Methyloterricola oryzae: one gene and its partner. Each later gene encodes a partner of the first gene's protein in a complex. Links are inferred from orthologs where the notes say so. Each region holds a gene or a part of one and is shown on either strand. Other genes may lie near its edges.

Evidence for each region.
Region 2: the proteins of nusB (region 1) and rpsJ are in contact, whole or in part, in a solved structure (PDB 3D3B), measured with the Escherichia coli proteins. The link is inferred for Methyloterricola oryzae from one-to-one orthologs.

The regions. Positions count from the first base shown.
Region 1 is NZ_JYNS01000014.1:91,782-104,912, forward strand. What follows is about bases 6,319-9,149. They hold nusB (transcription antitermination factor NusB), read left to right. Parts: upstream 6,319-7,429; coding sequence 7,430-7,870; downstream 7,871-9,149. Other genes in these bases: ribBA (bifunctional 3,4-dihydroxy-2-butanone-4-phosphate synthase/GTP cyclohydrolase II), read left to right, coding at 6,319-6,938; ribH (6,7-dimethyl-8-ribityllumazine synthase), read left to right, coding at 6,954-7,433; thiL (thiamine-phosphate kinase), read left to right, coding at 7,918-8,871; EK23_RS16605 (phosphatidylglycerophosphatase A family protein), read left to right, coding at 8,879-9,149. In the rest of the region: EK23_RS16550 (VWA domain-containing protein), read left to right, coding at 1-174; EK23_RS16555 (hypothetical protein), read left to right, coding at 194-1,174; EK23_RS16560 (oxygen-binding di-iron domain-containing protein), read left to right, coding at 1,214-1,999; glyA (serine hydroxymethyltransferase), read left to right, coding at 2,149-3,405; transcriptional regulator NrdR, read left to right, coding at 3,439-3,936; bifunctional diaminohydroxyphosphoribosylaminopyrimidine deaminase/5-amino-6-(5-phosphoribosylamino)uracil reductase RibD, read left to right, coding at 3,992-5,101; EK23_RS16580 (riboflavin synthase), read left to right, coding at 5,164-5,832; more of ribBA, read left to right, coding at 5,829-6,318; more of EK23_RS16605, read left to right, coding at 9,150-9,379; EK23_RS16615 (hypothetical protein), read left to right, coding at 9,640-10,506; EK23_RS24735 (MerR family DNA-binding protein), read left to right, coding at 11,162-11,443; EK23_RS24270 (hypothetical protein), read right to left, coding at 11,412-11,558; EK23_RS24275 (hypothetical protein), read left to right, coding at 11,562-11,681; EK23_RS24280 (class I SAM-dependent methyltransferase), read left to right, coding at 11,723-11,947; EK23_RS16630 (DUF1003 domain-containing protein), read right to left, coding at 12,394-13,107. UniProt on the Escherichia coli protein: Part of the processive rRNA transcription and antitermination complex (rrnTAC). The complex forms an RNA-chaperone ring around the RNA exit tunnel of RNA polymerase (RNAP).
Region 2 is NZ_JYNS01000010.1:85,121-96,964, forward strand. Bases 8,633-11,399 are described here. They hold rpsJ (30S ribosomal protein S10), read right to left. Parts: upstream 10,289-11,399; coding sequence 9,977-10,288; downstream 8,633-9,976. Other genes in these bases: rplW (50S ribosomal protein L23), read right to left, coding at 8,633-8,680; rplD (50S ribosomal protein L4), read right to left, coding at 8,677-9,297; rplC (50S ribosomal protein L3), read right to left, coding at 9,310-9,948; tuf (elongation factor Tu), read right to left, coding at 10,295-11,399. Also shown: preprotein translocase subunit SecY, read right to left, coding at 1-1,162; rplO (50S ribosomal protein L15), read right to left, coding at 1,163-1,597; rpmD (50S ribosomal protein L30), read right to left, coding at 1,600-1,785; rpsE (30S ribosomal protein S5), read right to left, coding at 1,782-2,300; rplR (50S ribosomal protein L18), read right to left, coding at 2,310-2,663; rplF (50S ribosomal protein L6), read right to left, coding at 2,673-3,206; rpsH (30S ribosomal protein S8), read right to left, coding at 3,231-3,626; rpsN (30S ribosomal protein S14), read right to left, coding at 3,688-3,993; rplE (50S ribosomal protein L5), read right to left, coding at 4,003-4,542; rplX (50S ribosomal protein L24), read right to left, coding at 4,564-4,881; rplN (50S ribosomal protein L14), read right to left, coding at 4,897-5,265; rpsQ (30S ribosomal protein S17), read right to left, coding at 5,306-5,563; rpmC (50S ribosomal protein L29), read right to left, coding at 5,569-5,754; rplP (50S ribosomal protein L16), read right to left, coding at 5,754-6,167; rpsC (30S ribosomal protein S3), read right to left, coding at 6,179-6,844; rplV (50S ribosomal protein L22), read right to left, coding at 6,856-7,191; and 5 more genes. UniProt on the Escherichia coli protein: Involved in the binding of tRNA to the ribosomes. Part of the processive rRNA transcription and antitermination complex (rrnTAC). The complex forms an RNA-chaperone ring around the RNA exit tunnel of RNA polymerase (RNAP).

The DNA of each region.
Region 1 (13,131 bases):
CCTGTTACCCCGAGGGAAGCGGTGCAGACGGATTTCTTCGGATTGTTCAGAATCGAGGACCAGGCCGCCTGGACGACGTTGCGCAGCATCTTTTGGACTAATCTGGTGCTGTGCGTGGTCATCGGCGTCGTCCTCATATGGCGCCGCTGGCGCCGCACGCGGGAGGGGCATTGAGTACAGGAGTCGGGTCGTCTTGATCTCGGTACATCCATATCTTTTTTTCGGCCTGTTGGACCTGGCGGCGGTATTGCTGGCAGCTTGCGGCTTTCTATTGTGGAAATGGCGCCAGCAATCCAACCGGCTGAAGCTGATTGATACCCACTGGGCCGAAGCGCGTGCCGCGATGGAAGCGGCGATTGCCGCTCTGCATGGGGCCGGCAACGAGCGCCGCATCGCCAGCTACCGGGCCATGCAGCACCTGTTTGATCCCGATCCCTGCACCGGGAGTGGGGCCTGGAAGACGTGTTCCAACGCCGTGGTGGCCTTGGTATCTGACCTGGAGGCTGAATTGAAGCGCGCCTCGGATGAGCTGAGGCGGCTCAGCCTGGAAGGTGACGACGAGCCCAAGCCGGGGCGCGAGGGAACCGCGCGGCTGGGTCAGGATGGCATGCCGTCGGCCCATGACGAGTTCGAGCGCGAGTCCTGGCGAGGACTTGGCGACATGGAAAAGCTGGTGGACGATCAGCATAGGCAATTGCGGGAACTGGCCCGATACCGGGGCGCCGTCTCGGATCTTTCCGAGCGCTTGGGTAGGGTCAATCTGGCCAACCAGAAACTGCTGGAGTACCTGCGCAGTGTCTGTTCCGACGATAGATACCGCTTCCTGCAGCAGATGGTCGACAAGTTCCAGCATGGCGGGCAGGAGTTGGATAGCGTGGTGCTTGAACTGGAGAAGGAAAAGCAGCATCTGGAGCCACGGATCGCCTTGCTGTCCGAGCAGAACGAGCATTTGCAGGCCACCTTGAAGCAGCAGCGCAGGCAGTTGGAAAGGGCCTTGCAGGACAAGGCTGATCTCAAGGCGACCGTAGACGAGCAGGAAAAGCGCATTGCCATGCGCAACAAATCCTACGACCGCCTGCACAAGAAATTCGACGCTCTCAGGCGCGAATACCTGACTTTGTATGAACTGGCTACCAAGGGCGGCAAGAGCATCCGCAGTTCGTCCGGATTGTGAGTGGTTCGGGTTGTCCGATAGAGCCCAAGCGAGTATGTCATGAACACGATCGATCTCACTCAACTGGCCGCGGAGCCTGATCTTGCCAAACCGACCCCGCTTTTTGCCGCCGGCACCCATGCGATTTACTGGCTCGGCATCAGCGAGCGGGCCGCGTTTCGCTGCAACAGCTTTATGGTGGTCGACACGGATGAAGTCCTGCTGATCGACCCGGGCAGCCGCGCCCATTTCGCGGAAACCAAGGCGCGCGTCGCACAAATCGTCGCGCCGGAGCAGGTGACCGGCATCGTGCTTTGTCATCAGGACCCCGACGTGGCCGCATCGCTGCCAGACTGGCTTGAGGTCAACCCCAGGCTCAAGGTCTACACCAGCCTGCGTGCCAATGCGTTGCTGCCATTCTATGGCGCCAGCGGCTATGACTTTGTCGACGTGTGGGTGGAAAAAAAGCTGAAACTGCCGAGCGGCGGGGAACTGCATTTTCTGCCAGCCCCCTTCCTGCACTTCGCCGGGGCAGTCGCGACCTACGATAGCGCTTCGGGTTTCCTGTTTTCCGGCGATATCTTTGCCGCGGTCAGCACCGACTGGCGCCTAGTGGTGGACGAGTTCGTCAGCCATTCCATCAAAATGGACATGTTCCATATCGACTACATGGCGTCCAATGTGGCCGCCCGGGGCTTCGTGCGTTCACTGGAGCCCTACGAAATCAAAGCTATCCTGCCCCAGCACGGCTCCATCATTCCGCAGCAGTTCGTCGCCGATGCGATCGAATACCTGGAAGAACTGGAGTGCGGCACGGACGTCTTGTATCCGGATCTGAACTACTGAGTTCCCTCTCCCTCAAAGGGGCGCGGCCGCCTGGTTTCTCAGGCTGCTGCGCCCTGTTCCGCGTTGCCTCGCGCGCCCAATTTGTTGTGAAAGCCGACGGGCCTTCTGGGTTACAATAACGCATCCATTCAGTTCACAGCAGGTAGGTTATGTTTAGCAGGGGTATGGAAATCGCCGGATTCGACGACGAGTTGTGGGCGGCGATCCAGAACGAGGAAAGACGCCAGGAGGAGCATATCGAGCTGATCGCTTCGGAGAACTATGCCAGTCCGCGCGTCCTCCAGGCTCAGGGCACGGTGCTGACCAACAAATATGCCGAAGGCTATCCGGCGAAGCGCTATTACGGCGGCTGCGAGAATGTCGACGTGGTGGAGGATCTCGCCATCCAGCGCGCCAAGGAACTGTTCGGGGCGGATTATGCCAACGTGCAGCCGCACTCCGGTTCCCAGGCCAATGCCGCCGTCTACATGGCCCTGCTCAACCCGGGCGACACGGTGCTGGGCATGAGCCTGGCCCATGGCGGCCATCTGACCCACGGCGCCAAAGTCAACTTCTCCGGCAAGATCTATAACGCCGTGCAGTACGGCCTGAACACCGCGACCGGCGAAATCGACTACGAGCAGGTGGAGGCGCTGGCCCGCGAGCACAAACCCAAGATGATCGTGGCCGGCTTCTCGGCTTACTCGAGGGTGGTGGATTGGGCGCGTTTCCGTCGCATCGCCGACGAGATCGGGGCTTACCTCATGGTCGACATGGCGCACGTGGCGGGCCTGGTGGCGGCGGGCGTGTATCCCAACCCGGTGCAGATCGCCGATGTCACCACCACCACCACCCACAAGACACTGCGCGGCCCGCGCGGCGGCCTGATCCTGGCGAAGGCGAACCCAGAGCTGGAGAAGAAGTTCAACTCCCTGGTGTTTCCGGGCATCCAGGGCGGTCCCCTGATGCATGTGATCGCCGCCAAGGCGGTGGCCCTCAAGGAAGCACTGCAGCCGGAGTTCAAGGCCTATCAGCAAGCCGTGGTGGAGAATGCCCAGGCCATGGCCGAAGCCTTCGTGGCCCGCGGCTACAAGATCGTCTCCGGCGGCACCGACAACCATCTGTTCCTGGTGGATCTGATAGAGAAGGGCATCACCGGCAAGCTGGCGGACGAGAAACTGGGCCTGGCCTACATCACCGTCAACAAGAACGCGGTGCCCAACGATCCTCAGTCTCCCTTCGTCACCAGCGGCATCCGCATTGGCACGCCCGCCGTCACCACGCGCGGCTTCGGCAAGGCTGAGTGCGTGACCTTGGCGGGCTGGATTTGCGATGTGCTGGACGACCCCGAGAACGAGGCGGTGATCGAGCGCGTGCGCAACGAGGTGATGGCCATCTGCCGCAAGTTCCCGGTCTATCCGGACTGAGCCGGTTGACATTCCGAGGCGCCGAGCCGAAGCATGCGCTGTCCTTTCTGTGGAGCCCAGGATACGCGGGTGATAGACTCGCGCCTGTCCCAGGAGGGCGATCAGGTCCGGCGAAGGCGCGAATGCAGCGAATGCCGCGAGCGTTTCACCACCTATGAATCAGCGGAACTGAATCTGCCGCGTGTGGTGAAGAGCAATGGCAGCCGAGAGCCGTTCCGCGAGGAGAAGCTCAGGGCAGGCATGCTCAGGGCTCTGGAGAAGCGCCCGGTGGGCAGCGACCGCATCGAAGCCGCCATCAATCACATCAAGAAGCGCCTGCTGGCGCGGGGTGAACGCGAAGTGCCGTCGCGCCTGCTGGGGGAAAACGTCATGCACGAATTGGCCGCCCTGGACGACGTGGCCTATGTGCGTTTCGCCTCGGTGTACCGGAGTTTCCAGGACGTCAACGAGTTCCGGGAAGTGATCGAGCACCTGGAGCGCCAGCCCAGCGCGGACGACACCAAGGACCAGACGGACCTGTTCGAGGGGTGAGATTCTCCGGGGCGTCCATGATGGATCAGGTTTGCCGCGCGCGGCGATGAGCCGGATGAATGAGTTTTCGGCCGACGATGCCGCTTTTATGGCGCGCGCGTTGCAGTTAGCGGAGCGTGGCCTTTGGACCACCCATCCCAACCCGCGGGTCGGCTGCGTTTTGGTGCGCGACGGCGCGGTTGTCGGGGAAGGCTGGCATGAGCGCGCGGGCGGGCCCCATGCCGAGGTCATGGCGCTGCGCATGGCAGGCGAGGGCGCCCGCGGCAGCACCGCCTATGTGACCCTGGAGCCCTGCTGTCACCATGGCCGCACACCGCCCTGCAGCGAGGCCCTGGTTGCGGCGGGGATAACGCGCGTGGTGGCGGCCATGGAAGACCCCAACCCCCTGGTTGCGGGCAAAGGCCTGGCGACGCTGCGGGATGCCGGTCTGGCCGCATCCTCAGGGCTCATGGGAACCGCGGCCGAGGCCTTGAACCGCGGTTTCTGCCAGCGCATGCGCAGCGGCCGGCCATTCCTGTTCAGCAAACTGGCCATGAGCCTGGATGGCCGCACCGCCCTGGCCTCCGGCGAAAGCCGCTGGATCACGGGGGCGGCGGCGCGGCAAGAGGTGCATCGGCTCAGGGCCGCCAGTTCCGCCGTCCTGACCGGCATCGGCACGGCCCTGGCGGACGATCCGGCCTTGACCGTGCGGTTGCCGGGGATAGAGGTGGAGCGCCAGCCCGCGCGGGTTTTGGTGGATTCCAGCCTGCGCTTGCCGACCACGGCACAGATGCTGCTCCAACCGGGCCAGACCGTGTTGATTGCCGCAGAAAGCGCTGATGCCGCGCGCGCCGACGCCTTGCGGGCGGCCGGTGCCGAGGTCCTCCTCCTGCCGGCTGATGCGTCCTGCCGGGTGGATTTCGCACATCTGCCTACCGCGCTGGGGCGTCTCGGTTACAACGAGGTCATGGTGGAGGCGGGGCCCACCCTGAATGGCGCCCTGCTCAAGGCCGGCCTGGTGGATGAATGGATCGTCTACCTGGCGCCGCTGGTGCTGGGTGACGAAGGGCGCGGCTTGTTCCATCTGCCGGGCATCGAGCGCATGACCGACCGCATCGATCTGCGCCTGATTGAATCGCGCCAGGTGGGGCAAGATTTGCGGCTGCGCTTCGGGCGCGTCGGTTAACCTTAATCACGGCGCGCCTGGTACGGCGGCCTTGGCAAATTCAAGCTCAAACAGCGAGGACCATGTTCACAGGCATCATTCAGGCGGTGGGACGCATCGCCCAGTTGGATACGCGCGGCGGCGACTGCCGGCTGAGCATCGAGACAGGCAAGTTGCCCTTGGCGGATGCGGCATTGGGTGACAGTATCGCCGTTAGCGGGGTCTGTCTCACCGCCGTGGAACTGGGCGCGCAGCATTTCTGCGCCGATGTCTCCCGCGAAACCCTGAGCCGCACGACCTTGGGCGGGCTATCCCGCGGCCAGGCGGTGAACCTGGAATTGGCCCTGACGCCTACCGCGCGCCTGGGCGGCCATATTGTCAGCGGGCATGTGGATGGCGTGGGTGAAGTGGTCGAGCGTCGCGCCGACGCGCGCTCCGTGCGCTTTGTCATCGACGCCCCGGCCAGTCTCGCCAAGTACATTGCGGAGAAGGGATCGATCTGCGTGGATGGCGTGAGCCTGACGGTCAACGGGGTCGATGGTGCGCGCTTCGACCTCAACATCGTGCCCCACACCCTGGCGGAAACCACCCTGGACGAATTCGTGCCGGGGCGCAAGGTGAACCTGGAAGTCGATGTCCTGGCCCGCTATCTGGAGCGGCTGATGCTGGGGGACAAGGCGGCCCTGCCGACGGGCGGCGTCACCGGAGAACTGCTGGCCCAGGCTGGCTTCATGGGAAAGAGCGGGACATGAACACCATCGCCGAGATCATCGAGGACCTGCGCCATGGCAAGATGGTGGTCATCACCGACGACGAGGACCGGGAGAACGAGGGCGATCTGGTGATGGCGGCCTCCCACTGCCGGGCGGAGGACGTTAATTTCATGGCGCGTTACGGGCGCGGGCTGATCTGCCTGACCTTGACCCGCGAGCGCTGCCAGCAACTGCGCCTGCCCTTGATGGTGAACGAGAACCGCACGCCCCATTCCACCAATTTCACAGTGTCCATTGAGGCGGCTTCCGGCGTTACCACCGGCATTTCCGCGGCCGACCGGGCGCGCACCATTCAGTGCGCGGTGGCGCCCAACGCGAAGCCCGACGATCTGGTGCAGCCGGGACACGTGTTCCCCCTCATGGCCCAGCCCGGCGGCGTGCTCAACCGCGCCGGACACACCGAGGCGGGCTGCGACCTGGCGCGGCTGGCGGGCACGGAACCCGCGGCCGTGATCGTCGAGATCCTCAACGACGATGGTTCCATGGCCCGCCGGCCGGACCTCGAGGCGTTTGCGGTGAAACATGGCCTCAAGATTGGCACCATCGCCGACCTGATCCACTACCGCATTCAGAACGAGAAGACCGTGGAGCGCATCTGTTCCTGCGATTTCCCCACGGACTACGGCAATTTTCGCCTGCACGCCTACCAGGATCAGATCGACAACAAGCTGCACCTGGCCCTGACCATGGGCAAGGTTTCCGGCGACGAGCCGGTGCTGGTGCGCGTGCACGGCAAGAACCTGCTGTTCGACATGTTCGGCGCCCGCCGCGACGACAGTGCGCTGCCTTTGCGCCTGGCCATGAAGAAGATCGCCGACGAGGGCCGGGGCGTGCTGGTGGTGATCCGCAAGGAAGAAGACACCAAATCCCTGGTGGAACGCATCCATCAATACAGCATGGAGGACCACGGGGTTCCCCTGCCCAATTCCGACGAGGGCGGCGACGACTGGCGCACCACCGGCACCGGGGCGCAGATCCTGGCGGACCTCGGCGTGCGCAAGCTGCGGGTGATGGGCGCGCCGAAGAAATACCTGGGCCTTTCCGGCTACGACATCGAAGTCGTCGAATACGTATCCTGCGAATAATCAAGAGAGTACATAATGTCCGAGATCAAGACCTACGAGGGTGGCATGGTGGTGGAAGGCGCGCGCTTCTGCCTGGTGGCTTCCCGTTTCAACAGCTTCATCGTCGACCATCTGGTGGAAGGCGCCATCGACGCGTTGGTGCGTCACGGCGCAAAGCGTGAAGACATTCATTTGGTGAAGACGCCGGGTGCCTACGAACTGCCGCTGGCGGTCCAGCAGGTGGCGGCCAGCCAGCGCTACGATGCCATCGTCGCCCTGGGCGCCGTGATCCGCGGCTCGACCCCGCACTTCGATTACGTGGCGGGTGAATGTGTCAAAGGCATCAGTTCCATCTCACTGAAGCACGAGATTCCGGTGGCCTTCGGTGTGTTGACCGTCGACAGCATCGAACAGGCGGTCGAACGCGCCGGCACCAAGGCGGGCAACAAGGGTGCGGAAGCCGCCCTGTCTGCGGTGGAAATGGTCAACCTGCTGCGCGGACTGAAACAGGCATGAGCCAGCCTCGAAGCCTGGCGCGCCGCAGCGCGGTCCAGGCACTTTATCAATGGCAAGTGGCCAAGATCGATCTGTCCGAGATCGAGCGCCAGTTCTTGGAGGAGCATGGCCTGGGCAATGCCGAGGTGGAATTCTTTCAGGAGTTGTTGCACGGGGTGCCGGCCAAGCTGGACGAGATCGATGCGGCCCTCGGCGAATTCATCGATCGCCGGATCGGCGAGATCGACCCGGTGGAGCGCGCAGTGCTGCGCATCGGTACCTACGAATTGATGTTCCGGCCCGACATCCCCTACCGGGTGGTGATCAACGAATGCATCACCCTGGCCAAGGCTTTTGGCGCGGCCCAGGGACACAAGTACGTGAACGGCATTCTTGACAAGATTGCCCACGCCAAGCGTTCTGTCGAGGTGGCCGCCGATCGCGCGCGGCGCAAGTAGCGGCATTTCCAAGCTTTACCGCTGGCACCATTACGCACGCACCCGACATGCCGCTCGGCGAGTTCCAGCTGATCGAACGCTACTTTAGCGCCGCGGGTGCGGGGCGCTCCGATGTCATGCTCGGCGTGGGCGATGACTGCGCGGTGTTGAGGCCCAGGCCCGGGTTGGAATTGGCCGTGACGGTGGATACCCTGGTGGCGGGCGTTCATTTCCTGCCTGACGTGGAGCCTGCCAGCCTGGGTCACAAAGCCTTGGCGGTGAACCTCAGCGATCTGGCCGCCATGGGCGCAGAGCCGGCCTGGGTGACGCTGGCGATCACCTTGCCACAGGCCGACGAAGCCTGGCTGACAAGTTTTGCGGAAGGCTTCCACCGTCTGGCGCGCCAGCACGGCGTGCAATTGGTGGGCGGCGATACCACCCGCGGACCCCTTTCGGTGACCGTCCAGGCGATGGGCTACGTGCCGCAGGACGACGGATTGCGCCGATCCGCAGCCCGTCCTGGCGACGGCATCTATGTGACCGGTGGGCTCGGCTCCGCCGGACTTGCTCTCAAGGCCCTGCTCGGAGATGAGGTCCCGGCGTCGCCCTCCGACCACGAACGTTTGCTCAGGCCGCAGCCGCGGGTGACGGAAGGGCTCGCGCTGCGGGGCCTGGCCCATGCCTGCATCGATATTTCCGACGGCCTGGCGGCCGATCTGGGCCATATCCTTGAGCAATCCGGCGTGGGTGCGTGCATCGATTGCAAATCGTTGCCACTGTCCGAGTCGGTTCACCATTACGTGGAACAGAGCGGGGACTGGATGCTGCCGCTTTGCGCCGGGGATGACTACGAACTCTGCTTCACGCTGCAGGCCGGGCGGGAACGGGAACTCGCAGCGCGGTTCGAAGGCTTGGACTGTCGCTTGTCTAGAATCGGTCGCATCGAAGCGGAGCCCGGCCTGCGCGTGCTCCGCGGCGGGCGGGTCGAGAGCCTACGCGCCGCCGGCTACCAGCATTTTTGAACCGCACATGTCCACCCATCACAAGCGAAGCCGGATTCCCGCCGCCAAAGTGCTTCGTAGCCCTGCGTGTTTTCTCGCCTTTGGCTTCGGGGCAGGACTGGCGCCCGTCGCCCCTGGAACCTTTGGCACCCTGGTCGCCATACCGACTTACCTGGCTGCCTCGACCCTGCCGCTTCCGGCCTATCTCGGTCTGACCGTGGCACTCTTCGCCGCCGGCATCTGGATTTGTGCCGAGTGCGAGCGGGTGCTGGAGGTGCAGGACCATTCCGGCATCGTCTGGGACGAAATCGTCGGCTTCTTGGTAACCATGATCGCCGTGCCGGCCTCACTCCAATCGATACTGGCGGGCTTCCTGTTGTTCCGCCTGTTCGACGTCTGGAAGCCCTGGCCGGTGCGCTATTTCGACCGTTCCGTACACGGCGGCTTGGGGATCATGCTGGACGACCTGCTGGCGGGCGTGTATGCCTCGTTGGCGCTGACCGGCCTGATTCGGCTGGGCCTGATCTGAGCGAGCGGCAGCCCGGTCAGTTGCGGAAAAGCCGACTTACCTGTTGCGTTCCGGCATCAAACCCGGTAAAATTCTCATCACAGTCGCGGGGTGGAGCAGTCTGGTAGCTCGTCGGGCTCATAACCCGAAGGTCGTAGGTTCAAATCCTGCCCCCGCTACCAATAAAATCAGAAGCTTACAGGTATTCGCTTGTAGGCTTTTTTGTTTTTCGGGGACTTATGTAAGCGTTTTGTAACCGCATTCGGTACAGGAGAGGATCGATGCGTGCCATTGCCTTAGTCATCGTTTTCGCATCTGCGAATTGTCAGTCAGCGACAAGCTACACCTACCAAGTTCTCGACTTATGGGACGGTCAGACCAACCTGACCTCCATCAACAATTCTGGTCAGATCACCGGTTACCTAAACCGAGGACTGAAGTCGCATGGCATCGTTTACTTCAATGCTTCTTACGAGCGGTTCGATGTGCCGTCCTTTACCTTTCCCGGCACTAGTTCAACGGTAGCGAACGGCATAAACGATCAGAGGTACATTGTCGGTCAGTTTTCCGACGGCCGGGGTGATCATGCAATTGTTCGTGATCCCGTCTCTCAAGATTTCACCCCGATAGATTTACCCGCAGGCGGCTCGCTCCCCACGTTCACCAGGGCTGGAGACATCAATAATTTGGGCGTCATCGTTGGCAGTTTCACTGATGCTGGGCAGGTTCAGAGAGGTTTCAGTCGTGACGCCGGGACAGTGGACGTTGTGAGCTTTCCTGGCCCTAACGTCATAGGCACGGAACTGCACGACATAAATGACCAAGGAACATCGGTTGGTCGGTTCTTTGATGGTGTGAGTCATACAGCGCATGGCTTTATCTTGAGCAATGGCCAGTTTGATCAGTTCGATGTGCCAATCGCTGGGACCTGTAGCACCGGACTATTTGGAATAAACAACCTTGGGCAAATGGTCGGCGATTACGCAATTGCCAAAGGGTATGGCGGCTTAGGTGGTTTTGTGTATGACAACGGCACTTTGACGACCATCAGCGTGCCGGGGTTTGAATTTACGACGCCTTTCGGGATCAACGATCAGGGCGTGATTGGTGGGCGTGTCGAATTACGGTGGGGGATTGCCTGGAGTTGACACTAGATCGCTTGGCTTCATTGCGACGCCAATAACTCCGGTCCCCATACCTTCAATAGGTCCACTCTGATTCTTTTGTGTTAGCTGCGCTGGGGATTTTCTTTCGCTCGGGGCGTTACAGACGCTCCGCTTAAACTTACCGCATTACTTGTGTCCCCGCTTTCGGAATGCAGTCTCCTTACTGCATCCGTGAGCATTTCCCGGTTGCGTTCACGATTGAGCGTACAACCGCACCGCCTTGGAAATAGAGGTACATGTCGGCATAGCCCTTGATTGTGGCGCGTCTAGCCAAGCCAAACCGCTTGATTAGCTTGAGCAAGGAATAATTGCCCATGATGGTCGCGCTACTAAGGGTCAGTTACTTCAAATGCTGCTTGATATTGCGCGTCGTTGTCGGGGTACAGGTAGAGCTTCTGTGGATGTAGTAGTAGCCCGGAATCAAGAATGAATTAATTTTATTATCAACAAGATATGTCCCGTTAGCGTTCAATGTGGCTTCAAAGGACTGTTTGACCGTCGTGCGCGTAGTGGCGCTGGCTACAGTCGTTATTTTGGATTTAGTCTGACAGGTCCAAAGGTCGGCTCGTGCGTCCATAGAAAGCGCACAAATCAAAGGAACCAAAAATCTAGTCTTCATTCGATCCCAACCAGAATTTTGACAGAGGCCCTCTGGCCGGACAGAGATCGCCCCGCGGGCGAGGTCCGCCGGCTGGCTTTGGAGCACTTGAAGGCGCTTGAGGCCAAGATGGCGGAGCTGCGGGCCATGGCCGGCACACTTAGCCAGTTGATTGAACTGTGCCAGGGCGATGACCGTCCTGCATGCCCGATCCTCGATGCTTTGGAGGGAACTGCCGCCTCTCAGTCACGCCAAAACTCCCAAAGCACCGTGACGATTGCGAAGACCCTCACGCCTGGAAGGAGAGTTGCTCATGAATGAATTGGAGACCGCCAAAGCCAATGCGGCCGCCGATCTTTTCGATCATCCCGCCAACACGTTTTGGGATCGCTTCGGAAGGAAGACGATTGAGCGCTTGCGCCTTCAGCCAGGGCAATCCGTGCTGGATGTCTGCTGCGGAAGCGGAGCCTCAGCGATTCCCGCGGCAGAGGCCGTCGGTCGGGAGGGGCGAGTCGTTGGAGGCGGAAAACCTCTTGGAACTGGCCCGGCGCAAAGCTGAGAGCCGGGGAGCTGACCCAGGTCGAGTTCAAGCTGGGCGACATGATGTCTCTGGAATTCCCGGAGGCTGCCTTCGATGCCGTGGTATGCGTCTTTGGGATTTTCTTCGTGCCCGATATGCCAAGCGCGGTGCGCGAACTCTGGCACCGCGTTAAGCCGGGAGGGAAGCTCGCCCTGACAACATGGGGGCCCAACTTCTTCGAGCCCGCCAATGGGGTATTTTGGGAGTCGATTCGAAACGAGGCCCCCGACGCACGGGTATCGTAAACCGCCGCAGATTGCCCTCAATTCCAGGCCTGGCAAAGCCCAAATGCCATTCGTGGCAATAAGTTCTATAGCGACGGAGTGCTCCGGGACGACGGCAATGTTTTGGGAGCGGTCATTGGAGAAACAGACGGCTGGAGACAGCAATAGGCACTTGCCAGTCTGATGAAATAACTCGGAGCTGACGTTCGCAAATGACAGGTATGCGGACGGGTCGAACGGCAGTTATGGCCGATACCAAGCCGAAAAAGCCGGGCGAGTGACTGTCTTTGACCTGGAGTACAACGGGCATTCCGCATCGGTACGGCCGCTGATGTTCGCATTGCTGTCGTCCCAGACCGGAACCTCGGCGCCGTCCCATCGCCAGAGTGTTCGTTTATTCTACTCGATACTTACCACTCACCAACGTCAGCTTCCCGACTTTTCGGGGGAGCAACCTGGGATTCGATCTAGCGATTCGACAGCTCGGATAACATATCAATCTGCAATTTCTGAATCTGCACCAAGCGCTCCCACTGACGGGACAGCAAGTGGTCCAGCTTTTCGTTCAAATGGCGGATCTCCAATTCTGCCTTCAAATTGACCTGATAATCGTGCTGCGCGCGCAGCCTGTCTCTGGCTTCCTGACGGTTCTGGCTCATCATGATAATCGGTGCCTGGATAGCTGCCAGGCAGGACAGCAGTAGGTTCAATAGAATGAATGGGTAGGGATCGACCGGGTGTCGGTACATCACCAGCGAGTTCATCGCAATCCAGGCGGCCATAAAGAACGCGAAACAGATTAGAAAGGTCCAGCTTCCCGCAAAGTCGGCGAGTCGATCAGCTAGCCTTTCTCCAAACGTCCACGTTTTTTCCGATTCCAAATCAACGTCCATCGAGAGCAATTCATGCTGGCGGAGACTCTCTAAAACTTCGTGCTCGAGTCCGCTCAATTCACCCCGCTCAGATTGGAGAACGGATTCCACGTAGTCGGCGTTGTAACGTGCCAAGTCGTTACGACAAATATAGGCCTCCGCCGCCCATTCGGGATGATCTCTCAGCACCCGTTCAGAAAGGGTGTCGCGAACCATATCGAATGGGACGAGCTTACGGAGCGAGAACGCTTTGCCGCAAACAATGCAATGGCCTTGTTCAAGATGACTTTTGCGCATGACGGCTGACAACAGTCGGAATCGATTGAGACGGAA
Region 2 (11,844 bases), on another replicon or contig:
GCAACAGGCAGACCAAGGTAATGTAAATGGAGCCTGCCATGGTCAACCGGGTCATTACCCCATCGATATAGCTGGCGGTCTGCTGCCCTGGCCTAACCCCAGGAATGAAGGCTCCGGACTTCTTCAGGTTCTCCGCCGTTTCATTCGAATTGAAAACCAGAGCGGCGTAGAAGAAGCAGAAGAACACGATCGCTGCCGCATAGCAGAGAACATACAGAGGCTGACCGGGAGACAGCGTCGTGGCTATGTCCTGCAACCAGCCCAGGCTTTCCGAATTGCCAAACCAGCCGGCAATCGTGGCCGGAAAGAGGATGATGCTGGACGCAAAGATCGGCGGGATCACGCCCGACATATTCAGCTTCAACGGCAGGAAGCTCTTGTGAGCGGCGTACATGCGCCGGCCCTCTTGGCGCTTCGCATAATTGATGGTGATGCGGCGCTGCCCACGCTCGACAAAGACGACCACCGCCGTCACGCCAATAGCGATGGCGAACAGGGCAATGATGCTGAACGTGCCCATCTCACCGGTACGAGCCAGCTCCAAGGTCCCACCAATGGCGGTCGGCAGGCCTGCGACGATACCTGAGAAGATGATGATGGAAATGCCATTGCCGATTCCGCGCTCGGTGACCTGTTCACCCAGCCACATCAGGAAGATCGTGCCGGCCACCAACGAGATCGCAGTCACAAAGACGAAGTGGAAACCGGGGTTGGTCACCACCGGGATTCCCGAGGCCGTCTGGTTCTGCAGGGCCATGGATACACCGACCGCCTGAAAGCTCGCCAACACGACGGTAGCGTAGCGGGTGTACTGGTTGATCTTCTTGCGCCCCGACTCGCCTTCCTTCTTGATCTGTTCCAGGGTCGGAATGACCACTGCCATCAACTGCAGGATGATGGACGCGGAAATATACGGCATGATTCCTAGGGCAAAGATACTCAGGCGCTTCAGCGCGCCACCCGAGAACATGTTCACCATGTCCAGGATGCCGCCGCCCTGCTGCTGGAACATGCTGGCCAGGGCCTTGGGGTCCACACCCGGAATGGGAATGTGTGCACCGACACGGTATACGAACAAAGCCCCAAGGACGAAAAGGAGCCGCTGCCGCAGCTCCGTCAATCGTCCGAATCTGTCAGAGAGCGCCGACGTCGTAGTGTTCACTTAAGCCTCGACTTTGCCGCCGTTCTTTTCGATGACTGCACGCGCACCCTTGGTGGCCAGAATCCCTTTCAACGTAACAGCCCGCGTCAACTCGCCAGAGTCGATCACCTTAACCTTCTTGACCTGCGCAGCGACGAGATTGGCTGCCTTCAGCACCGCCAAGTCCACCACCTCGGAAGACAGCTTCTCAATTTCCGATAGGCGCACTTCGCTTACAAAAGCCTTCTTACGTGAGCGAAAACCCACCTTGGGCAGTCGGCGCTGCAGCGGCATCTGGCCGCCTTCGAATCCGACCTTGTGAAAGCCGCCAGCGCGGGCATGCTGGCCCTTGTGGCCACGACCGCAGGTCTTGCCCAGGGTCGAGCCAATGCCGCGTCCGACGCGCTTACGTTTCTTCTTGCTACCTTCGCCAGGTGCTATGGTGTTGAGAAACATATTCAAACTTCCTCAATCTTCAACAGATACGAGACTTTGGCAATCATCCCGCGGATCGACGGCGTATCAGCCACCGTCACCGTATGGTGCATGCGGCGGATGCCAAGACCAGCCAGACACTGGCGGTGCGATTCCAGACGCCCGAACTTGCTTTTGATCTGGGTAACTTTCAGTCGCTTTTCGCTCATTTGCCCTGCCCCGTCAATTCGCCGGCGCTCTTGCCGCGCTTGGCCGCGATGAACTTGGGATCGCGGATTTCGGTGAGACCCTTGATCGTTGCGCGCACCACGTTGATTGGATTGTTGGTGCCGATGCACTTGGCCAGCACGTTATGCACGCCGACCACCTCGAATACAGCGCGCATGGCGCCACCCGCGATGATGCCCGTACCTTCCGACGCCGGTTGCATGTAGACCTTGGCCGCTCCGGTGCTCGCCATGATGGAGTAGTGCAGGGTGTCACCGTTCAGATGCACCTGGCGCATGTTTTTGCGGGCTTGCTCCATGGACTTCTGGATTGCAACCGGCACTTCGCGAGCCTTGCAGAGGCCATAACCCACGCGGCCATTGCCGTCGCCAACCACCGTCAACGCCGTGAAGCCGAATTGCCGGCCGCCCTTGACCACCTTGGCGACGCGGCGCACCGCCACGAGTTTCTCCTGGAGGCCGTCGGTGTTGCTGTTCTGTGCAGAAATGTTTGCCATTGTAATCCTCTAGAAACTCAGTCCCGCTTCGCGCGCCGCATCCGCCAGGGCCTTCACGCGCCCATGGTACTTGAAGCCGGAGCGATCGAACGCCACGCTGGAAATGCCGGCTGCCAGGGCCCGCTCGGCAATGATCTTGCCAACGGCTTTCGCCGCATCGACATTGCCTGTGCCCGACACACTGGCCTTGACATCAGCCTGCAGCGTGGACGCGGCAGCCAGCACTTGCGCACCGTCGCTAGAGAACACCTGGGCGTAAATGTGGCGCGGAGTCCGGTGCACGGTAAGGCGATGGATGCCGTTCTCGCGGATAATGTGCCGCGTCTTGGCCGCTCTTTTGAGTCGTGATGCTTTCTTGTCCATTGCCGTACCTTACTTCTTCTTCGCTTCTTTTCTGATGATCTCTTCGTCGGAATAGCGGATTCCTTTTCCTTTGTAAGGCTCCGGCGGACGATACGCGCGGATATTGGCGGCTACCTGGCCGACCACCTGCTTGTTGCAGCCCTTCACCAGAATCTCGGTCTGGGTCGGCGTCTCCAGAGTGATGCCTTCCGGCGCTGCGAAGTCAACCGGGTGTGAAAAGCCCAAAGACAGGCTCAGCACGTTACCCTTGACTGCGGCGCGGTAACCGACGCCCACCATGGTCAGCTTGCGCTCGTAGCCGGCGCTGACGCCGACGACCATGTTGTTGATATTGGCTCGGGTGGTCCCGGCCAGGGCGTTGACCGTCTTGTTAGTGGGATCCGACTTAACGGTGATGACACCTTCAGCGACATCGACCGACACATTTGGATGCAGGTCACCAACCAGGGTCCCTTTCCCGCCTTTCACGGTCAGGCGACGGCCCTCGAGCTTCACCTCGACGCCTTTCGGCAGGTTGATGGGATTCTTAGCTACTCTCGACATTGAAATAAGCCCTTCTCTTGAACCTTAGGAGACCAGGCACAGCACTTCACCACCGTGCCCCTGTTCACGAGCATTCTTGTCCGTCATGACTCCCTTCGACGTGGAGACAATCGCCACGCCCAAGCCCCCGAGTACGGACGGAAGGTCCTCCTTCGGCTTGTAGATGCGACGCCCAGGCTTGCTCACCCTGCTCAGATACTCAATGACCGGCACACCCTTGAAGTACTTGAGGGAGACGGTCAGATCGGTCTTACCGGCCTCCTGGGCCACATGGTAATCCTCGATATAGCCTTCCTCCTTGAGCACCTTGCAGATCGCGACCTTTACCTTCGATGAAGGCAGGGTAACGTCCTTCTTACCCGCGGCTTGCCCATTCATGATCCGGCTAAACATATCCGCCAACGGATCGCTCATGCTCATACTTGGTCTCTCTCAAATCTAGGATGTAACGGTATTTAGAAATTCCCGGTAAGCCGGAAAATCACCAGCTCGCCTTAACCACGCCGGGCACGTCGCCCCGCATCACCGACTCGCGCAACTTGTTGCGACCCAGGCCGAACTTGCGGTAGTAGCCGTGCGGACGGCCGGTCAGGTTGCAGCGGTTCCGGCCACGCGAAGGGGCTGAGTCACGCGGCAACTTCTGCAGCTTCATGCCTGCCTCGAAACGATCGTCGTCGCTCAGGTTCGGATTCTTCACGGCGGCCTTCAGCTCCTGACGGCGCTGGTAAAGCTTGTCGGCCAGTTTCTTGCGCTTCAGTTCCCGCGCGATCATCGATTTCTTTGCCATGAGACTTCCTCAGGTCCTGAACGGAAATTTGAACTGCTCCAACAGCGCGCGCGCCTCATCGTCGGTCTTCGCGCTGGTGGTTATCGTGATGTCCATGCCGCGCAGCGCATCGATCTTGTCGTAATCGATCTCGGGAAAGATGATCTGCTCACGGACGCCCATGGAATAGCTGCCACGGCCATCAAAGGCCCGCGGGTTTAGGCCGCGGAAGTCACGGATACGCGGAATGGCGATGGTGATCAAGCGATCCAGGAACTCGTACATCGTGTCCCGGCGCAAGGTTACCTTGCAGCCGATGGGCATGCCCTCGCGAATCTTGAAGCCGGCGATGGACTTCCGCGCGAAGGTGATCACGGGCTTCTGCCCGGAGATCTTCTGCATGTCCTCAACGGCATTCTGCAGAATCTTCTTGTCCGCGACCGCTTCGCCCACGCCCATGTTCAAGGTGATTTTCTGAATCTTAGGCACCTGCATCACCGAAGCGTAATTGAACCGCTTCACCAGCTCAGGGACGATCTGCTCTTTGTAAATCTGTTGCAATCTGGCCATGGTTGGAGACTTCTTACTACGTTAGAGGTCGACGACTTCGTTGGTCGCCTTGAAGAAGCGAACCTTACGGCCGTCGGCGAGCAGGCGGAAACCCACCCGATCCGGCTTGTTGGTACCCGGATTGAACAGCGCCACGTTGGACACGTGAATGGACATGGACTTTTCCACGATGCCGCCGTTGATGCCGCGATTGGGATTTGGCTTCTGGTGCTTACGCACCAAGTTCACACCCTCGACCACCAAACGATCCTCGCCATCGAAAGAGAGCACGGTGCCGCGCTTGCCCTTGTCTTTACCGGTCAGTACGACGACCTGGTCGCCTTTCTTGATCTTACGCATCTTAATAACCTTGCCTTACAGTACTTCCGGCGCCAACGAGATGATCTTCATGAACTTCTCGGAGCGCAGCTCGCGTGTCACCGGCCCGAAAATACGTGTGCCCAGTGGCTGGTGCTGATTGTTCAGGATCACGGCGGCATTGCCGTCGAAGCGGATCAGGGAGCCGTCCGGACGGCGCACGCCCTTACGGGTACGCACCACCACCGCGTTGTATACCTCGCCTTTCTTGACGCGGCCGCGGGGGATGGCGTCCTTCACGCTCACCTTGATGATGTCGCCGATGTTCGCATAGCGGCGATGGGAGCCGCCCAGCACCTTGATGCACATCACTTTCCGGGCACCGCTGTTATCTGCGACGTCCAGGGTCGTCTGCATTTGAATCATGTGGGTTCCTCGCTATTCGCAATATTCAGGGCGACCGGCGCTATCTCGCCTTCTCGACGATCTTGTGCAGCATCCAGACCTTGTTCTTGGATAGCGGGCGACAGGACGTGATCTCGACCAGATCGCCTTCCTGGCACTCGTTGTTCTCGTCGTGTGCCATCAGCTTGGTGCTACGCTTGATGTATTTCCCGTAAACCGGATGCGGAACCAGGCGCTCCACTTCCACGGAAATGCTTTTGTTCATCTTGTTGCTGACGACCCGCCCGGTGATCGTCCGTACCTTTTCGTTTTCACTCATGACAGTTAACCCTTCTCAGAAATGATGGTGTTGATGCGCGCGATGTCGCGGCGGACCTTTCTGATCTGGTCAGGCTTGGACAACTGCCCGGTGGCCTTTTGCATGTGCAGATTGAACTGTTCACGATAAAGGGCCAACTGAGCTTCCTTCAGCTCCTGCACAGTCTTCTGTCTAAGTTCTTGGGCTTTCATTACATTACCGTACGATGGGAGAACGTTGTCTTAACGGGTAGTTTCGCGGCCGCCAGCCTGAATGCCTCACGTGCCAGCTCTTCGCTCACACCATCCAGTTCATAGAGCATGGTGCCCGGCTTAATCTGAGCAACCCAGTATTCTACACTACCTTTGCCGCTACCCATACGAACTTCCAAAGGCTTCTTTGAAATGGGCTTGTCCGGGAAGATGCGGATCCAGATTTTGCCGCCGCGCTTGACGTGACGGGAAATCGTTCGACGCGCCGCTTCAATCTGCCGTGCGGTGATACGGCCGCGGTCGACGGCTTTCAAGCCGAACTCACCGAAGCTCACCTTGCTTCCCGACTGGGCGAGACCGCGGTTGTCGCCCTTCATCTGCTTTCTGTATTTGGTTCTCTTTGGCTGCAACATTGTGATTCACCTTACGCTTCAGCAGGGGTGGCACCCTTGGTTTCGGCCATGTCGAAGATTTCGCCCTTGAAGATCCACACCTTGACGCCGATCACGCCATAGGTAGTGCGAGCTTCGGCGAAACCGTAATCGATGTCGGCACGGAAGGTGTGCAACGGCACCCGGCCCTCGCGATACCATTCGGTGCGGGCAATTTCAGCACCGTTCAAACGGCCAGCCACGTTGATCTTGATACCCTCTGCTCCCAGGCGCAGTGTGTTCTGCACGGCACGCTTCATGGCGCGGCGGAACATGATGCGCTTTTCCAACTGCTGAGCGACGCCTTCGGCAACCAGCTGCGCATCCAGTTCGGGCTTGCGGATCTCCTCCACATTCAGCTGAACCGGAACACCGATCATGCCGGCGATCTCGCGGCGCAGGGCATCGATGTCTTCACCCTTCTTGCCGATGACCAGTCCCGGGCGCGCCGTGTGGATGGTGATATGCGCGTTGTTGGCCGGGCGATTGATCTGAATGCGGCTGATGGACGCGTGGCCCAGCTTCTTCTTCAGAAACTCGCGAACCTTCAGGTCTTTATGCAGGAACTCGGGATAGTTCTGGCTGCTGGCATACCAGCGCGAAGTCCAGTCTTTGATGTATCCCAGCCTGATGCCGGTAGGATGTACTTTCTGTCCCATGATAAAGAACCTTATTTCTGCTCGGAAACTTTGACGGTGATGTGGCAAGTGCGCTTTTCGATGCGATTGCCGCGGCCCTTGGCACGTGCTTTCATGCGTTTCATGGTCGGGCCTTCATTCACGAACACCGATGAAACGTGCAGTTCGTCGACGTCAGCCCCGTCGTTGTGCTCAGCATTGGCAATGGCAGATTCGAGAACCTTCTTCACCAATTTCGCAGACTTCTTCGTGCTGAACGTTAATAAATCGATCGCCTTTGCTACGTCCATACCGCGGATCTGGTCTGCCACCAGTCTGCACTTTTGCGCTGAGACGCGAGCGTTGCTGAGCTTCGCTGAGGTTTCCATCGTATTCACCAAACCACGTTATTTAGATTTCTTGTCCGCCTGGTGACCCTTGTAGGTGCGGGTCGGGGCGAACTCGCCGAGCTTGTGACCCACCATGTTGTCGGACACCAGGACCGGCACATGCTGCTTGCCGTTGTGTACGGCGAGAGTCATGCCAATCATCTCGGGTATCACCATGGAGCGCCGCGACCAGGTCTTAATCGGGCGCTTCACGCCGGATTCAGCAGCGTCCAGCACTTTCTTCAAGAGCTGATGATCAATGAACGGGCCTTTATTAATTGAACGTGGCACAGGTGATACCTCTTGTCTTGATCGTTACTTGCGCTTACGGACGATCATGTCGTCGGTGCGCTTGTTGTTGCGAGTCTTGTAACCCTTGGTCGGGGTGCCCCAGGGCGATACCGGATGACGGCCACCGGAGGTGCGGCCTTCACCGCCACCGTGCGGATGATCCACCGGGTTCATGGCCACACCGCGGACGGTCGGACGCACACCGCGCCAGCGTTTCGCGCCGGCCTTGCCCAACGAGATCAGGTTGTGCTCGGCATTGGATACCTCTCCGATGACCGCTTTGCAGTCGATCAGAACCTTGCGCATCTCACTGGAGCGCAGCCGCACCGTGGCATAGGCTCCCTCTTTAGCCACCAACTGAACCGACGCGCCGGCGCTGCGTGCCAGCTGTGCACCCTTGCCGGGCTTCAATTCCAGACAATGGATCAAAGAACCCACTGGGATGTTGCGCAGGGGCAGGCAGTTGCCTGTCTTGATCGGTGCGAACTCGCCGGAGATCACTTCCTGACCCGCCGCCATACCCTTAGGGGCGATCATGTAGCGGCGCTCGCCGTCCTTGTACACGACCAAGGCAATATGCGCGGTGCGGTTTGGATCATACTCGATCCGCTCGACGCGACCCGGCACATCGATCTTGTCTCGCTTGAAATCGACGACACGGTAGTGCTGTTTGTGACCGCCACCTTTGTGGCGCGTCGTAACGCGGCCTTGGTTGTTACGGCCGGAGTTCTTGGATTTCTTCTCCAGCAGACCAGCAAAAGGCTTACCCTTGTGCAGACCCTCGGTTTTTACCCGGATGACGAATCGCGCGCCCGCCGATGTAGGTTTGGATTTGATAAGAGCCATGGTAGTGTTTCCGCAGTAAATTCTTCGGCCGTCTTCAGAGCTTTAACAACTCAACCGATCAAGCCGCCGACAGCTCGATGTCGAAACCGGGCTTCAGCTTAACGTAGGCCTTCTTCCAGTCCGAGCGCGCACCCATGAAGCGACCAAAGCGCTTGACCTTGCCTTTCACGTTGAGCACATGCACAGAGTCCACCTGCACATTGAACATCAGTTCTACGGCACGCTTGATTTGTTCCTTGTTGGCCGATTTCTTCACCCGGAACACAAACTGCTTGTTCTGCTCGGAGGCCACGGTACTCTTTTCGGAGATCACCGGTGCCTGCAATATCCGCATGAGTTCCTGCTGCTTCATCCCAGTTTTACCTCGATATTCTTGACAGCCTGCGTCGTCACGATCACCTTCTCGCTGTGAACCAGGGAGACCGGGTTAACGGAATCCGCGGTGCACACCTCGACGCCAGGCAGGTTGCGCGCCGCCAGGCACAGGTCGGAGTTCAGCGCGTCGGTAATGATCAGCGCACTCTCCGCCCCAAGGGCTTTCAGCTTCCCGACCAGTTCCTTGGTCTTGGGCGCACCGGGGAACACGTCGTCGGTCACCAGCAGGCGATCCTGACGCAGCAACTCGGAGAAAATCGAGCGCATGCCCGCGCGGTACATCTTCTTGTTCAGCTTCTGCTTGTAAGAGCGGTTGCTCGCGGCGAAGGTGACGCCACCGGTACGCCACAGCGGACCACGGGTGGTGCCGGCACGGGCGCGGCCACCGCCCTTCTGACGCCACGGCTTGGCACCGCCGCCACTGACATCGGCGCGGCTCTTCTGCCCCTTGGTTCCGGCACGTCCCGCTGCCAGATAAGCCACAACCATCTGATGCACCAGCGGCTCATTGAAGTTCTGCCCGAAAACAGCTTCGGAGACTGCGACCGGCTCTTCGCTGCGTCCGTTTTTTAACACCGGTATCTGTAGAGTCATGGTTCTTACCTGTTACTTCTTCACTGCGGGCTTGACGACCACGTCGCCGCCCTTGGGGCCCGGGATGGCGCCCCTGATCATCAACAAGGAACGCTCCTTGTCGACGGCCGCCACTTTCAGGCTCTGTACGGTCTTGAATTCGGCGCCCATATGGCCAGCCATTTTCTTGCCCTTGAACACGCGGCCCGGGGTCTGGTTCTGACCAATGGAACCCGGCGCGCGATGGGACAACGAGTTACCGTGGGTCGCATCCTGGGTCCGGAAGTTATGGCGCTTGATCACGCCGGCGAAGCCCTTGCCGATGGTGAAGCCGCGCACATCCACGTACTGGCCTTCCTCGAACTGGTCCACGCCCAGTTCGCTACCCACCGCGTACTCCGCGCTATCGCTCTCTTCGAGACGGAACTCCCACAATCCACGCCCGGCCTCGACAGCACCCTTTGCATAGTGGCCGGCCATGGGCTTAGAAAGACGGGAGCGCTTCTTGCTGCCCGAGGTGACCTGCACCGCGCGGTAACCGTCGGTCTCGACGGTCTTGACCTGCACGACCCGGTTCGGGTCCACGTGCACCACGGATACCGGTATCGCCGACCCATCCTCGGTGAAAATTCGGGTCATGCCGCATTTGCGGCCTACCAGACCAATTGCCATCGCTAAACTCCAGGAAGCTTTTTCGTTTTTAGTTCAGTTTGATCTGCACATCCACGCCGGCGGCAAGATCAAGCTTCATGAGCGCATCCACTGTCTTGTCGGTGGGCTCGATGATGTCCATCAGGCGCTTGTGGGTGCGCAATTCGTACTGGTCGCGGGCATCCTTGTTGACGTGCGGCGAAACCAGCACCGTGAAGCGCTCTTTCTTGGTCGGCAATGGGATCGGCCCGAGCACCTGCGCACCGGTGCGCTTCGCAGTCTCCACGATTTCCGTCGCGGACTGGTCGATCAAGCGATGGTCGAATGCTTTCAGACGGATTCTGATTCTTTGCTTGGACATGATCTATTACTCGATAACCTTGGAAACGACGCCGGCACCCACGGTGCGACCACCTTCGCGGACCGCGAAACGCAGACCTTCTTCCATGGCGATGGGCGCGATCAGCTTCACCGTGATCTTGATGTTGTCGCCCGGCATCACCATCTCCACACCTTCCGGCAACTCGACGGAACCGGTCACGTCGGTGGTGCGGAAGTAGAACTGCGGGCGGTAGCCATTGAAGAACGGCGTGTGACGACCGCCTTCTTCCTTGGACAGCACGTAGATTTCCGCTTCGAAATGGGTGTGCGGAGTGATGGAACCCGGCTTCGCCAAAACCTGACCACGCTCCACGTCCTCGCGCTTGGTGCCGCGCAGCAGCACGCCCACGTTGTCCCCAGCCTGACCTTCGTCCAGCAGCTTGCGGAACATTTCAACGCCGGTGCAGGTGGTCTTGACGGTGGCCTTGATGCCCACGATCTCGACTTCCTCGCCCACTTTGACTTTGCCGCGCTCGATACGGCCGGTCACCACGGTGCCACGACCGGAGATGGAGAACACGTCTTCGATGGGCATCAGGAACGGCAGATCCACCGGACGCTCGGGCAGCGGGATGTAATCGTCCAGCGCCTGCACCAGCTTGTGGATAGCCGGCACACCGATGTCGCTCTGATCACCTTCCAGCGCCTTCAGCGCGGAACCGATGACGATCGGGGTGTCGTCGCCCGGGAAGTTGTAGGTGCTGAGCAGTTCGCGGATTTCCATTTCCACCAGCTCGATCAGCTCGGCGTCGTCCACCATGTCGGCCTTGTTCAGGAACACGACGATGTAGGGCACGCCCACCTGACGGGCCAACAGGATGTGCTCGCGGGTCTGCGGCATGGGGCCGTCAGCAGCGGAACAGACCAAGATCGCGCCATCCATCTGCGCGGCGCCGGTGATCATGTTCTTCACGTAGTCGGCGTGACCCGGGCAGTCCACGTGAGCGTAGTGACGGCTCGGGGACTCGTATTCCACATGGGCGGTAGCAATGGTGATGCCGCGCTCGCGCTCTTCCGGTGCCGCGTCGATCTGATCGTACGCCTTGAACTCACCACCGAAGCGCTCCGCACCGATCTTGGTCAGAGCCGCCGTCAGCGTGGTCTTGCCGTGGTCGACGTGACCGATCGTGCCGACGTTCACATGCGGCTTGGTGCGCGAAAATTTCTCTTTTGACACGGCTAATTACCTCGATGATCTGGGTGAGTTAATCTGCTTCAAAACACTTTCTTGATGATGGCATCAGCGACATTCGATGGCGCTTCCGCATATTTCTCAAACTGCATACTGTAGGTCGCGCGGCCCTGCGTCGCCGACCTGAGGTCGGTGGCGTAACCGAACATCTCCGACAAGGGAACCTCACAGCGGATGATCTTGCCCGACGGCGCATCGTCCATCCCTTGTATGAGCCCACGACGGCGGTTGATATCACCCACCACGTCCCCCATATAATCCTCGGGAGTCACCACTTCGACCCGCATGATGGGCTCTAGCAAGGCCGGAGCGGCTTTGCGAGCACCTTCTTTGAAACCCATGGA